One region of the Amycolatopsis sp. NPDC104819 genome, then DNA from elsewhere that is predicted to be linked to it. Evidence: riboswitches for the same ligand, from Rfam matches in the RefSeq annotation. Region 1 holds a riboswitch; the other holds the start of a gene.
What was found. A riboswitch is a leader RNA that binds a small molecule or an ion and turns the genes downstream of it on or off. The one in region 1 is predicted to bind cobalamin.
Positions count from the first base shown of each region.

Region 2: linked by a shared signal. The riboswitch ahead of metE (5-methyltetrahydropteroyltriglutamate--homocysteine S-methyltransferase) and the one ahead of ACZ63E_RS17390 (hypothetical protein) in region 1 are both predicted to bind cobalamin.

Region 1 covers NZ_JBVJON010000005.1:244,271-251,187, reverse strand. Annotated here, with positions in the region: gene ACZ63E_RS17405 (hypothetical protein) at 1-708, opposite strand, end outside; gene ACZ63E_RS17400 (sigma-70 family RNA polymerase sigma factor) at 705-1,229, opposite strand; gene ACZ63E_RS17395 (hypothetical protein) at 1,833-2,147, opposite strand; adenosylcobalamin (AdoCbl) riboswitch at 2,306-2,450, shown strand; gene ACZ63E_RS17390 (hypothetical protein) at 2,507-4,966, shown strand; gene ACZ63E_RS17385 (ABC transporter substrate-binding protein) at 4,971-5,816, shown strand; gene ACZ63E_RS17380 (ABC transporter substrate-binding protein) at 5,813-6,760, shown strand; gene ACZ63E_RS17375 (energy-coupling factor transporter transmembrane component T) at 6,760-6,917, shown strand, end outside.
Region 2 covers NZ_JBVJON010000011.1:188,069-194,985, forward strand. Annotated here, with positions in the region: gene ACZ63E_RS32280 (TetR/AcrR family transcriptional regulator) at 1-186, shown strand, start outside; gene ACZ63E_RS32285 (cupin domain-containing protein) at 179-541, opposite strand; gene ACZ63E_RS32290 (AfsR/SARP family transcriptional regulator) at 766-3,636, shown strand; cobalamin riboswitch at 3,864-4,100, shown strand; gene metE (5-methyltetrahydropteroyltriglutamate--homocysteine S-methyltransferase) at 4,214-6,529, shown strand; gene metF (methylenetetrahydrofolate reductase [NAD(P)H]) at 6,526-6,917, shown strand, end outside.

The DNA.
Region 1 (6,917 bases):
GTCGACGGTGAGCAACCCGTTGAGGGGCGAGCCCGCGGTGTCGGCGATCTCTTGCTCGACGGCGCTGGTGCTGAACCGGGCGCCGGGCATGCCCGGCGCGACGAGGGCGACCGCCCAGCTGGCCGGGGCCTGGTCCCCGGGCGCCGGCGTGGAGACGACGAAGCCGTAAGCCGCCGGGGCGGGCACATCGGTGGGGACGGTCACCTGGGCTCGCACCATCAGCGTCGTGGTGTCCGGCGTGCCGGTGGTCGACGGCGTGGTCATGAAGCCCAGCGACGTCCGTCCGGCGGCGTCGTTGCGGCGCAGGACGACCAGCGTCGCGTTCTGCCCGGTGAGCGGCCCGGCGTAGAGCACGGCAGCTTCGGATCCGGGCGCGGCTGAGAGGCTGGCGTTCGCCCAAGCCAGTTTCGCCCGGCCGACCAGTGCGGTGTCCCCGGCCAGGGGACCGCGCGTCGGCCACTGGGTGACCGCCGGAGGCTGGGCCGTGGTTCCGTCATCACCCGAAGCCGTGACGAGCGCGGTGCTGCCACCGGCCACGACCACGGCGGCCACGGCGACTCCGGTCAAGGTCCGACGCCGTCGTAGTGCCCGCGTCCGCAGGACCCGATGCGCGACCGAGGCAGCCTCGCCGACCGCGGGCCGGGGCAGGGGGACGGCCGCGAGCTCGTTGCGCAGGAGGGTGGCGAAGTCCGGTGGGTGCTGGTTCATCGGAGTCCCTTCGAAGTCGGCCTCGGCGGGGAGGGTGATTCGGCTTCCCACAGCTCGCGCAGCCGCTGCAGGCCACGCGAGGTGGTGGACTTGACCGTGCCGGTGCCGCAGCCGAGCAGCCGCGCGGTGTCGGCCTCACCCAGGTCGAGGTAGAACCGGGCGGCCAGCACGGCCCGCGTCCGCGGCGGCAGCCGCAGGAGCAGCGTCAGCATGTCGTTTCGCCCGTCGCACACCTCCGTGGCGTCAACGCCGGCCCGGTGCGGGGCGACGTCGGGCACCGGCGGTTCACGACGGGTGCGGTCGCGGTGGCGCAGGAAGACCCGGAACAGCGTCCGGCGAGCATAGGCACCGAGGTGCTCGATATCGCCGCGTCCGACGTGCCGGACCAGCTTCAGCAGGGTGTCGTGCACGACGTCACCGGCCTCGTCCCGGTTGCCGGTGAGCACCATCGCGTAGCGCAGGAGCTCGGCGTAGTGCTGCTCGACGAACACCTCGAACCGCTTGTCCGTCCTCGGCAACATCCGGCCCCTCTCGACCTCGGCACGCACTACAGAGCCGCTGGACGTGCCGAATGGTTGCGTCGTCTCGGAACGGACCGGACGACGGACTCGACCGGCTGGGTCACGGGTTGTTCGAGCCGGCGCCCCAGGGAGACAGGCCGTTCCGCGCGGGTTGTACGACAACACCTACGAGCTCCGGGTTCCTCGGGACCGGCGCGCGGGCGGCCGGGAAGTCCGTGCGGGACTTCGGTGAGTTCCAGCAGTTCCTGACCAAGCCCGCCGGGGCGAGCTGGCAGAACCTGTACTGCGACGCCAAGAACATGGCGGCCGCGGGTGAGCCCAGCGCATACCCGCTCGTGTCGTCGTCCCCGATCCCGTCGCTGGCAGCGGCCCTACCCGGGGGAGAACCAGGTGGTCGCCCCCGACCGGGTGCCGGGCGCCTACCTGCCGTCCGCGGAGTCCGACGGCTGAGGCGAACCGGCACGGGACCTGCCCGGCGCGAGCCGCGGCAGATCCCGGCGACGCCGGGTGAGCGGCCGCCACCAGGAGCTGCGTCGGCAACCAGCGCGACACCGCCGAACTCGGCGAAGGTCGTTTCGCAACCGGCGTCGAACGTTGGCTCATTCAGCTGTGGTCCGTCTGGCCGCGCGGCGATCGCTCTCGTCGTCGCAGTAGAGCCGTCGCTCCAACCGCGAGCAGCGCCACGCCCAGCACGCCCAGCGCCACGACTGCGACCACCGTGCCAGCGGTCAGCTGCGGCGGATCACAGGTGAGCTGACCTACACGCTCGTACGCGCACCAGGACAGTCCGCCCCGGGACGAGGTCACGACTTCCGGCGCCGCACCCAGCGCGCGCTCAGCCGACCACCACACCAGGCCCGCCGCGGCCAAGACAACCACGCCCGACACCGCGAGCGACATCCACAGCCACCGGCGCACGCACCCACCTCCGAATGACGATGATCTCGCAGTTGACCGGTGTCCTGTGGGCCGGATCACCGAAACGGATCGGCGACCCCTACGACACCCCAGAGGTGAGATTTACCGTTCCCGTCCGGCTGACCGGGTGTTACTGTCCATTCGTTTTGACCAGTACAACTTCATGATTTCTGCTCGTGGCAGGGGAAGCCGGTCGAAGTCCGGCGCTGTCGCGCAACCGTAGGTCACCGTAGGTGACGAGTCGGGTTACCTCCTCGAGCAGGTGTTGTCGAACCGCTGTCGCGTAAACAGTGAGTGACGCCCGGTCTGGGGACCGGTCTCTCTCGTGTGCGCGCCGGCGTCCGGGAGAGGGAGATCAGGTGGCCGGCAAGCGGTTCAGGCCCGTCGCGGCCTTGGCGTCCGCCATCGTCGTGCTCGTCGTGGGCTCACTCACCCCGGCTTTCGCCGCTGACGTCGCTTCGAAGCCCACGTCGCGGTGGCTCGCCGCGCAGCTTTCGCCCGACGGGACCCTGCAGAACCCGCTCGGCGGCGACCTGCCCGACCACGGCCTGATGATCGACACCCTGTTCGCGATGTACGCCTCCGGGGACGGCGCCCTGGCCGCGCCGATCGTCGAGTACCTCGACCGCCACGCCACCGACTACTACACCTGGGACGGCCTCGTCCCGGGCCAGGGCTACGACGCGATCATCACCGGCGGCGCGGCCGCGAAAGTGCTGGTCGCCGCGGAAATCGCCGGGCGGGACCCGCGATCCTTCGGCGGCCATGACATGGTCGCCGAAACCCTCGGCACGATCGCGCGCTCGGGCGTCGACAAGGGCCGGGTCAGCGACTACTCGAAGAACCCCGACTTCAGGGACTTCGTCAGCAACAACGCCAACATGTTCGGCCAGGCGCTGGCCGTGATCGGGCTGGCCGGCGCCGGCCTGACCGACCGGCTCGCCCTCGACACGATGCTGAAGCAGCAGTGCTCGGAGGGCTACTTCCGGATCTTCTTCGGCCTGATCCCCACTACCGAGACCGGCGACCAGGTAACCCCGGACGGCCACCGGATCTCGACCTGCGACGAGGGCAAGCCGTTCGACCAGGCGCCGCCGGACGGCGACACCACCGGGCTCGCGCTCTCGGCGATGCTCGCCGCCCGCGACGCCGGCGCGGCGAACCTCGACGCGCCCATCACGAAGACCGTGCGGTGGTTGAAGGCGCACCAGACCGCGGGCGGCGGTTGGGGCGGCGGCGTCGGCACCGAGGCGCCCAACACCAACAGCACTGGCCTGATCGTCCAGGCGCTCACCGACGCGGGATGCGTGGACGCCGCGATGACGTCGGGGACGGCGTTCCTCGAGTCCGCCCAGGTGACCGCGGCCGACTCGGGCAACCGGCTGGCCGGCCAGCTCGGCGCCATCGCCTACACCCCGGCCGAATACCGGACGGCGCGCACCACCGGGATCGGCGGGCTCGACACCTGGATCCGCGCGAGCGCCCAGGCCGCGCTCGGCCTGTCCCGGGTCGGGTTCCACGACCTCACTCTGGGACACGCCCCCGTCGCGAAGCAGCCCGACCCCGGTTGCCTCCCGCCCGCCGAAAAGCCGCCGGTGACGGGCAGTCCTGCCGCGACGCCGCCGGTCAGCAAGAAGGCCGGCGCCCCCGCGGTCCGGCCCGGTGCACCACGCGGCACCGTGATCGCGCCCGCCGACGCGCCCGCGCAGGTCGCCGGACCCACGCCGGCCGACCGGCTCGGTGGTTACCTCGCCGGGCGGCTGGTGGACGGCGATCACATCGAGGTCACCCAGGACGGCAAGACGTTCGTCGACTACGACCTCACCGCCGACCTGGTGCTCGCCCTGCGCACCCTGGGGCAGCAGCCGGACGCCGTGGCCCGCGCCTCGCGGTTCCTACTGAACCCGGAGTCGATCAAGGCCTACGCCCACGGCGCGCCCTACGAGCCGGGCGCGGCCTCCTACGCCGAACCGCTGGCGAAGCTGCAGATCATCGCGCGGTTCCTCGAGCCCGGCGGGCCGGTCACCGCGCAGCTGACGCAGGACCTCGACGCGGTGCGCACCCCGTCCGGCGAGTTCACCGACACCGGCGAGTTCGCCGACGGGACACGGTCCTTTCAACGGCACGCGTGGGCGACCTTGGCGACCACCGCGGCGGCGGATCCGACCGCGGCCATCGGCGTGCTCATCACCCAGCAATGCGCGGATGGGCTCTTCCCGGCCGCGTTCACCGGAAAGCCGTGCGCCACCGGGGACCTGGCCGCGACCGCCGCCGCGGTGACTGCGTTGAACGCCAAGCCCCGCACCGGCGCGCTGCCCGCCTGGACACCCGGACACCGGCGTGCGCTCGAATCCGCCGCCGCGGCCTTGACCGCGCGCACCGGCGCGGACGGCACGGTCACCGGCGCCGACGGGCAGCCGGACGCCACGCTCACCGCCGTCGTCGCGGGGGGCCGCCAGGCGGCCGGGCTCGACGCGAGCAAGGCCGCGCAGGCGCTCGGCGCCCTGGTGCCGGCCGACGGCGGGCTCCCGAAGGCGCCGGGCGGGCCGGGCGACCCGAGCGCGAGCATCGCGGCGGCGCCCGGGATCGCCGGCCGGACCTGGCTCGACGCGGACGGCTCGCCGCTCGTCACCGCCGCGCGGCTGCCGCTGACCGACCAGCCGCTCGCGGCCGCCGGGCACGGTCCCGCCATCGCGCAAGCGGCCACGAGCACGTTCTGGCTGGTGACCCGCTTTTCCGGCGCCGCGCTCGTCCTCGTCTTCGCGCTGGCCATGGGCCTGCGCCACCTCGTCAACCGCACATCACGCACCAGGGGGTAACACCATGAGACGCCTTCCCGCACTACTGGCCGGGCTCGCCGTCATGGCCGGACTCGTCGTCACCGCGGCGACGCCCGCGTCGGCCGTCGATCCGACGAAGGGCTACAACGGCATCTGCACCGGCAACGACGCCCTCACCGGCGTCACCGTCGTCGTGGACTTCCAGGAGCTGGGCGGGGCGACGATCACCCGCTGCTCGCCGAACGCCACCCCGGGCACCGACCGCACCGGCATCCAGGCCCTGCAGGACGCCGGAATCGCCGTCGCCGGCGTCGCGCAGTGGGGCCTGGGATTCGTGTGCCGGCTGGAGGGACGGCCGTCGGCGACCGAGCCGATCCCGGTCTCGGGCAACCCGACCTACAAGGAAGCCTGCGTGCGCACCCCACCCGCGGGCGCGTACTGGTCGTACTGGACCGCCACCGGCGCGGACACCACCTGGACCTACAGCAGCTACGGCGCCCTCAACCGCAACGTCGTCCCCGGCGGCTTCGAAGGCTGGTCGTTCTCCCTGAACCGCAGTGCCGGCACGAACCCGGTGCCGCGGGTGAGCCCGCGCAACCCGGCGGTCAACGCCACCAACCCGACCGTCGGCCTCTCGATCGACGACCTGGACCGCAAGATCACTCTCGGCCAGAGCACCGCCCTGACCTGGACGTCGACCAACTCCACGACGCTCACCGCGCAGTCGGTCGCCCCGGCCACCGGGGGCGGCGCCTGGTCGGGTCCGCTGGCCGTGCCCGGTGGGTCGAAGACGATCACGCCGACGGCCAAGGGCACCTACACGTACACGATCAAGGCGACCGGCACCGGCGGCACCGTGTACTCGACCGCGACCTTGACGGTGCAATGAGGCGGATCCTCGCGAGTACGGCCGTCGCGGTGCTGACGGCCGCGCTCACCGCGGGCCCCGCGCACGCGATCGACCAGGGCAAGGGCAAACCCGGCTTCTGCGCGGGCGGCGCCGGTGTCACCGTCGTGATCGACTTCCAGCAGCTCGGCGGCACGACGATCGTGCGCTGCGACCCGCAGACCGGCCGCGGCACCGGTCTCGACGCGCTGAAGAACGCCGGGTTCCAGATCGCCGGCGTCCAGCGCTGGGGCGAGGCGTTCATCTGCCGGATCGAGAACCGGCCGTCCGCGGTCGAAGAGATCCCGGTCAAGGGCAACGAGCACTACCAAGAGACCTGTGTGGACACCCCGCCGGCCGCGGGCTACTGGTCGTACTGGCACGCCGGGAACAACTGCGCCTGGGAGTACAGCCAGTGGGGCGTGAAGAACCGCGACTTCGCCCCGGGCGGGTTCGAGGGCTGGTCGTTCTCGCTCAACGCCACGGCCGACAGCAACCCGGTCCCGAGGATCGCCCCGGTCCGGCCCGGCACCGGCGGCGAGGGCTGCACCACCGCCGCCGAGCCCGCCCCGAGCTCGAACGACGTCAACGAAAAGCAGCAGCCGGGCGGTGCCGGCAACGGCAAGACCGGGGGCACGACTGCCGGGCAGGGAGCACCGTCCGCGGGATCGCAGGCGACATCGGGCGCGCCGGACGCGGATCCGGCGAGCAGCCGTGCGTTGCCGCCGCCCAAGCCGCGGCCCGGTGGTGGCGCGCAGGGAGCTCCGGATCCGGCGAAGAACGTCGCGTTCACCGGCGGGGAGCAGGCTCCCGACGTCGACCAGGCGATCAGGGACCAGGCCGGGGCGAGTGACTACGCGCCCTGGGTCGCCGGGGGAGCGGTCGTGCTGCTGGTCGCCGCCGCGTGGTTCACCGCGCGCCGTCGCAAGCGGGCGCGGGAAGGGTGATGGCCGGGACGTACTTCCTGCCCCGCGACCTGCACCCGGCGGCGTGGTGGGTGTGGGCGCTCGGGCTGGCCGTCGCGGCCGGCCGGACGACGAACCCGTGGCTGCTGCTGACGATCTGCGCGGTGCTCTGCTATGTCGTCATCGCGCGGCGGGCGGA
Region 2 (6,917 bases), on a different contig from region 1:
GTGTTCCTGGAACGCACGGTCGAGCACGGGTCGCAGCTGGTCCTGCCGCACCACGGCGCGCCGGTGTCGCGTTCGGCCGAGACCGCGCGGCTCGAAGGCGAGCTGCACGGGCGGATCGACGACTGGCCCGCCCGGATGGCCCGGCAGATCGGGTTCTTCATCGACGCCGCGGGCCGCGTCAGCTGAGCATTTCCGTCCGGTAGCGGTCGGCCGGCTCGAGGGCTTTCTGCTGGCGTTCGCGGATTTGAGCGTCGTCCAGGTGGGGCGGCGGCGCCGTCCGGGACTCGAGGCGGTCGCCGACCTCCAGGAAGAACTCCTCCTGGCCGGCCGGGGTGCACAGGCACAACATGCGGGCGGCGCGGCCGGACTCGTTGCGGAAGAAGTGCGGGGCGTTGGCCGGGATGTTGACGGTGGTGCCCGCGGTCGCGGTGACGGTCTCGCCGCGGAAGGTGAACCGGATCTCGCCGTCGAGGATCGTGAACATCTCCTCGAAGTCGTGCCGGTGCTGCGGGGGCCCGCCGCCGTCCGGGGGGATCGTCATGAGCGGGTCCAGTGGACATCCTCGGCCTCGGTCGGGCACGACAACGACGGCTCGGACCCTTTCTCGCCGCCTGACGGGTTCACATGCCGGTCATCGTTGATCTCCTCCCGGTCGGCTCGGGTGCCGGTCGCCGGGGAGCCTGGCAGTGCCCGCTGCAGTCGCACTGCAGTCGCGGGGAACGGGGCCGGTCGAGGTAGTCTCGACCGCGGGAGGAGGGCGTTTGCATGCCCGATGTTCGGTTCGGTGTGCTCGGCCCGCTGACGGTCTGGCGCGGCGGTGACGTGGTCGAAGTGGGCCCCGAGAAGTCGCTTCGGGTGCTCGGGGTGCTGCTCCTGCACGCGAACCAGCGCGTCGACCGCGACCGGATCATCGAGGGCGCCTGGCGCGGAACGCCGCCGAGGAGCGCGGTCAACCTCGTCCAGAAGTACGTCGGGGACGTACGCCGCTCGCTGGACCTCGACGACGGCTCCCTGCAGACGGTCGGCACCGGGTACCTGCTGCGCGTGGGCTCCGACCAGCTCGACAGCGCCCAGTTCGCCTCCGGGCTCGCGCTCGCCCGCGAGACGAAGAGCGAAGGCGACCTGACCGCGGCCCGAAAGTACCTCGCCGAAGCCATGGCGCTGTGGCGCGGACCCGCTTTCAGCGGCATCGACACCCCCGCGGCGACCACCGAACGCGCCCGGCTGGACGAGTACCGCTTCGGCGCCCTGGAAGACCTCGCCGAGCTCGACCTGCTGCGCGGGGAGCACGCGCTGGCCATCCCCGAGCTGTCCCGGCTCGCCGCCGAGCACCCGTACCGCGAGCGGGTGCGGGAGCTGCTGATGACCGCGCTTTACCGCAGCGGCCGCCAGGGTGACGCCCTCGCCGTGTTCGAGGAGATCCGGCGGCTGCTCGCGGACGAGCTCGGGGCCAGTCCCGGGCACGGGCTGCAGCGCGTCCACGCCCGGATCCTGCGCGCGGACCCCGAGCTCGACCTGGTTACCCCGGCCGCGGACCGGCGGCCGATCGCCCAGCTGCCGGCCGACATCCCCGACTTCACCGGCCGCGCCGGGCCGCTGGGGGAGCTGCGCGGCCTGCTGGCCCGGCGGCGGCTCGCGGTCATCGCGGGCCCGCCGGGCACCGGGAAGTCGGCGCTGGCGGTGCGCGCGCTCCACCACGCGCGGGACGCGTTTCCCGACGGCCAGCTCTACCTCGACCTCGCCGGCACCTCCGAGGTGCCCCGCGACCCGGCGATGATGCTGGCCGAACTGCTGCGCGCGCTCGGCGTCACGGACGCGGTCATGCCGCCGGGCCTGCACGAACGAGCCGCCCTCTACCGGTCGCGGCTGGCCGACCGGCGGATGGTGGTGCTGCTCGACGACGCCGCGGGCGCCCAGCAGGTGCGGCCGCTGCTGCCGCCGTCGGGCGGGTGCGCCGTGGTGGTCACGAGCCGGCAGCGGCTGGGCGGCCTCACCGGCGCCCAGCACGTCGAGCTGGACGTCCTGTCCGCCGAAGACGCGCGCGCCCTGCTGGTCCAGATCATCGGCGAGGAGCGCGTCGAGCGGGAACCGGAGTCGGCGGCGGCGATCGTCGAGCTGTGCGGGCACCTCCCGCTGGCCATCCGGATCACCGGGGCCAAGCTGGCCGGGCGGCGCGCGTGGACCCTGCGGGTGCTGCGTGACCGGCTCGAGGACGAGTCCCGGCGCCTGCGCGAGCTGAGCGTCGGGGATCTCGACGTGCGGGCCAACTTCGACCTGAGTCTGCGCCTGCTGCCCGACGAGGCCGTCCGGGCGTTCCGGCTGCTGGGCCTGCTGGGGCCCGAGACCCTGCCCGCGTGGGTGGTGGGGGCGCTGCTCGGCGGGCCGGACGCGGACGACGTCCTGGAGCTGCTGGCCGACGCCTACCTGGTGCGGCTCGTGACCACCGACAACGCCGGGCAGCCCCGGTACCGGTTGCACGACCTCCTGCGCACGTACGCGGCGAAGGGCGCGGAAGACCATTGCCCGGTCGAGGACCGGCGAGCGGCGGTCGAACGGGTGCTGGCCGCGTGGCTCGCCCTCGCGGAGCAGGCCAGGGATCTGTTCTACCCCAGCCTGTTCCAGCCGACCCCGGGCTCGTCGCCGCGCTGGTCCCCGGACTACGAGGTCGTCGAGGCCATCGCGTGGTTCGACGCCGAACGCGGGACGCTGCTGCGCATGATCCAGCTCGCGGCGGACTGGGGCCTGGCCGGCCTGGCGTGGGAGCTGGCGGCCGCCGCCGTCCCGTACTACGACCACCGCAGCCTCTACCAGGACTGGAACCGCAGTCACCAGATCGCGTTGGCGGCCACGCGAGCGTGCGGTGACGCCCACGGTGAAGCGGCGTTGCTGCAGGGCCTCGGCCAGGTGCACATCTACCTCGACGAGATGGACGAAGCCCGCGACGACCTGGGCCGCTGCCGGGAGCTGTACCGCGACATCGGCGATCGACGCGGTGAAGGACTCGCGCTGGCCAGCCTGGGTACCGTGCACCGGGTCCTCGGCGAGCTCGACGCGGCACTGACCGTCGACAAGGAAGCGCTGGCCCACCTGGTGGCGTCCGGGCACCGGCAGGCGGAGGCGCAGATCCGCACCGCGATCGGCATCATCGGCTTCGAGCAGGGCACCGAGGACGCGGGCCAGTGGATCGAGCAGGGCCTGCGGACCGCCCGGCAGCTCGGCGACCGGCACCGGCAGGCGGTGATCCTCCGCACGGTCAGCCGCTACCACCTGGGCATCGGCGACACGGCCGCGGCGCTGCACGACCTCACCGAGGCGTTGACGATCTTCACCGAGATCAGCGACGAGCGCTGCGGCGCGTACGCCGACCAACGCCTCGGCGGAATCTACGCGGAGCTCGGCGACCGTTCCCGAGCCGACTCGGCCCTGCAACGCGCGGCGCACGTCTTCCGCCTCAACGGCGACCGCAGCAACGAAGCGGCGTGCTGGCAACAGCTCGGCGAGCTGGAGAGCGAACTCGGCGACGCGCCGGCGGCCCGCCATCACCTGGGCTTGGCGGTGGAGCTGTGGCGAGCCCTCGGGCTGCCCGAGCGCGCGTCAAGCGTGCAAGCCACGCTTGACGCGGTGGCCGGGGGATGACGATCGGGGAGCTGAAGGCCGGGCTGGTTTCGGCCGCGGCTGCTGCGGCCGCGGCCGGGGCCTACCGGACGAACGCGACGATGTTCGACAAGAGGGCGCGGCAGATCACCGAACGTTTCCGCCGTCGAGCCCGATCGAGCAGTGGCGGCTGTTCGGCTCGGACGTCCACTACGTCTTCCCGGATCCGTGATCCGTTCCGAGCCGCGTTCGTCCCTTCCCGGAGGCGCTACAGTGGCGGGGCAGCTGGTTCGGTCTCCGCGAGCAAGGTGGCGGTGACCGAGGCAAGAGGGAACCCGGTGCGAATCCGGGACTGCCCCGCAGCGGTGAGTGGGAACGACCGCCGTCAGTCTCCGCGGAGACGAGCACTGAGCCCGACGGGCTTGGGAAGCGACGGCCAGTAGGAACCCGGCGCGCGCGCCGGACTGCCCGCGAGTCCGAAGACCTGCCCGCTGTGCATCCCACGACCGTGGGGTGCTGGCTGCGACCTCGCGGGCAGGTCATGCCGAGCCGGACCGGAGACGGTCTGTCTTGTCGTGCGCTCCCGCAGGTCCACGCGGACTCGCGAAGGAGAGCCCCCGTGACATCGACCACCCCGACCAGCCGCGCGACCGTGCACGGCTACCCGCGCCAAGGCGCCGACCGGGAGCTCAAGAAGGCGATCGAGGCCTACTGGAAGGGCCGGATCGACGCCGACGCCCTGCTCGGCACCGCCCGTGAGCTGCGGCTGCGGAACCTGACGGAACTGCGCGACGCCGGGATCGACGAGATCCCGAGCAACTACTTCTCGCTCTACGACCACGTGCTGGACACCTCGGTGCTCCTCGGCGCCGTCCCCGAGCGGCACGTCACCGCCGTCCCGGACACCACGACCCCGGCCGGCCGGCTCGACCGCTACTTCGCCATGGCGCGCGGCACCGCGGACGCGCCGCCGATGGAGATGACGAAGTGGTTCGACACGAACTACCACTACCTCGTGCCCGAGCTCGGCCCGGACACCCGCTTCACCCTCGACCCGGCCAAGCCGCTCGAAGAGTTCGCCGAGGCGCTCGCGCAGGGCGTGACCACCCGTCCGGTGCTCGTCGGCCCGGTCACTTTTCTGTTGCTGGCCAAGGATCCGACCGGCACCGAGGGCTTCCGGCCCCTGGATCTGCTCGACCAGGTCGTCCCGCTCTACGCCGACCTGCTGCGCCGGCTGCGTGAGGCGGGCGCCGAGTGGGTCCAGCTCGACGAGCCCGCGCTTGTCACCGACCAGCCGGCCGAGGTGCTGGCGAAGGTCGCCGAAACGTACGCCACGCTGACCGCCGAGCCGGTGCGCCCGAAGATCCTGCTCGCGTCCTACTTCGACCGCCTCGGGGACGCGTTGCCGGTGCTGGCGTCCTCGGCGGTCGAGGGCCTGGCCGTGGACTTCACGAACAACGCCGGGGCCACCCTTGACGCCCTGGCCGCCGCGCCCGGGATCCAGGACAAGCGCCTGGTCGCGGGGGTCGTCAACGGGCGCAACATCTGGGCCGCCGACCTCACCGCCGCGCTGTCCACCCTGGGCACGCTGCTCGGCCTCGCCGGCTCCGTCGACGTGGCCGCGTCCTGCTCGCTGCTGCACGTGCCGTTGGACGTCACCCTCGAAACCGGCCTCGACCCCGAGATCGCCGGCTGGCTGTCCTTCGCGCGGCAGAAGCTCGCGGAGATCGTCACGCTCCGCCGTGGCCTGACCGAAGACCGCGGCGCCATCAGCGACGTCCTGCGGGCGAACGCCGGCCGGCTGGCCGCCCGGGCGGCGTCGCCGATCGTGCGGGTGCCGGCCGTGCGCGACCGGGTCGCCGCGGTCACCGACGCAGACCTGCGCCGCACGAGCCCGTACGGCAAGCGCCGCCAGGCCCAGCAGGACCGGCTGCACCTGCCCGAGCTGCCGACGACCACGATCGGCTCGTTCCCGCAGACCGCCGAGCTGCGGCAGGCCCGTGCGGCCCTGCGCTCGGGCAAGCTCGACCAGGACGCCTACCGCGAGGCGATGCGCGCCGAGGTTCGCGCGGTGATCGCCGAGCAGGAGCGGATCGGCCTGGACGTGCTGGTGCACGGCGAGCCCGAGCGCAACGACATGGTGCAGTACTTCGGTGAGCAGCTCACTGGGTTCCTGGCCACCCAGCACGGCTGGGTCCAGTCCTACGGCACCCGGTACGTCCGGCCGCCGCTGATCGTCGGCGACGTGGCCCGCCCCGCGCCGATGACCGTCGAGTGGGCCACCTACGCGCAGAGCCTGACCGAGAAGCCGGTCAAGGGCATGCTGACCGGACCGGTCACCATGCTGGCCTGGTCGTTCGTGCGGGACGACCAGCCCGAGGGCGACACCGCCCGCCAGGTCGCCCTCGCCCTGCGCGACGAGGTCGTCGACCTGGAGGCGGCGGGGATCTCGGTCATCCAGGTCGACGAGCCCGCGCTGCGGGAGACCCTGCCGCTGCGCACCGCCGACCGTGCTGAGTACCTGGACTGGGCGGTCGCGTCGTTCCGGCTGTCGACCGCGGGGGTGCGCGACGACACCCAGATCCACACGCACATGTGTTACGCCGAGTTCGGCGACGTCCTGCAGGCGATCGTCGACATGGACGCCGACGTGATCAGCCTGGAGGCGGCCCGCTCGGCCATGGCGATCGTCGCCGACCTCGCCCGCGCCGGCTACCCGAACGAGGCCGGCCCGGGCGTCTGGGACATCCACTCGCCGCGGGTCCCGTCGGTCGAGGAGATCGCCGGGCACCTGCGCGTCGCGGCCGGCGCGTTCCCGGCCGACCGGTTGTGGGTCAACCCGGACTGCGGGCTCAAGACCCGCGGGTACCCGGAGGTGCGGGCCACCCTGGCCAACCTGGTCGAGGCCACCGGACAGCTGAGGGCACGGGCGTGACGAGCACTTCACCGCGGCGGGTGGTCACCCCGCCCGCCGCGGTTCCCGCGCGGGTCCGCGACCGCCTGGCCGCCGGAAAACCGGTGCTCTCGCTGGAGTTCATGCCGCCGCGCCCGACCGACGACGCGGAGCGGATCTGGCAGAACGTCCGCAAGCTGGAGTCGCTGCGGCCGGGTTTTGTGTCCGTCACCTACGGGGCGGGCGGGTCCACCCGGGACAACACGATCGCCGTCGCCCGGCGGATCGCCACGGAGACCACGATGCTCCCGGTGGTCCACCTGACGGCGGTGGACCATTCAGTGCGGGAGCTGCGCTCGTTCGTCGGCGCGCTGGCCGACGCCGGGGTGGTCAACGTCCTGGCGCTGCGCGGAGATCCCCCCGGCGACGT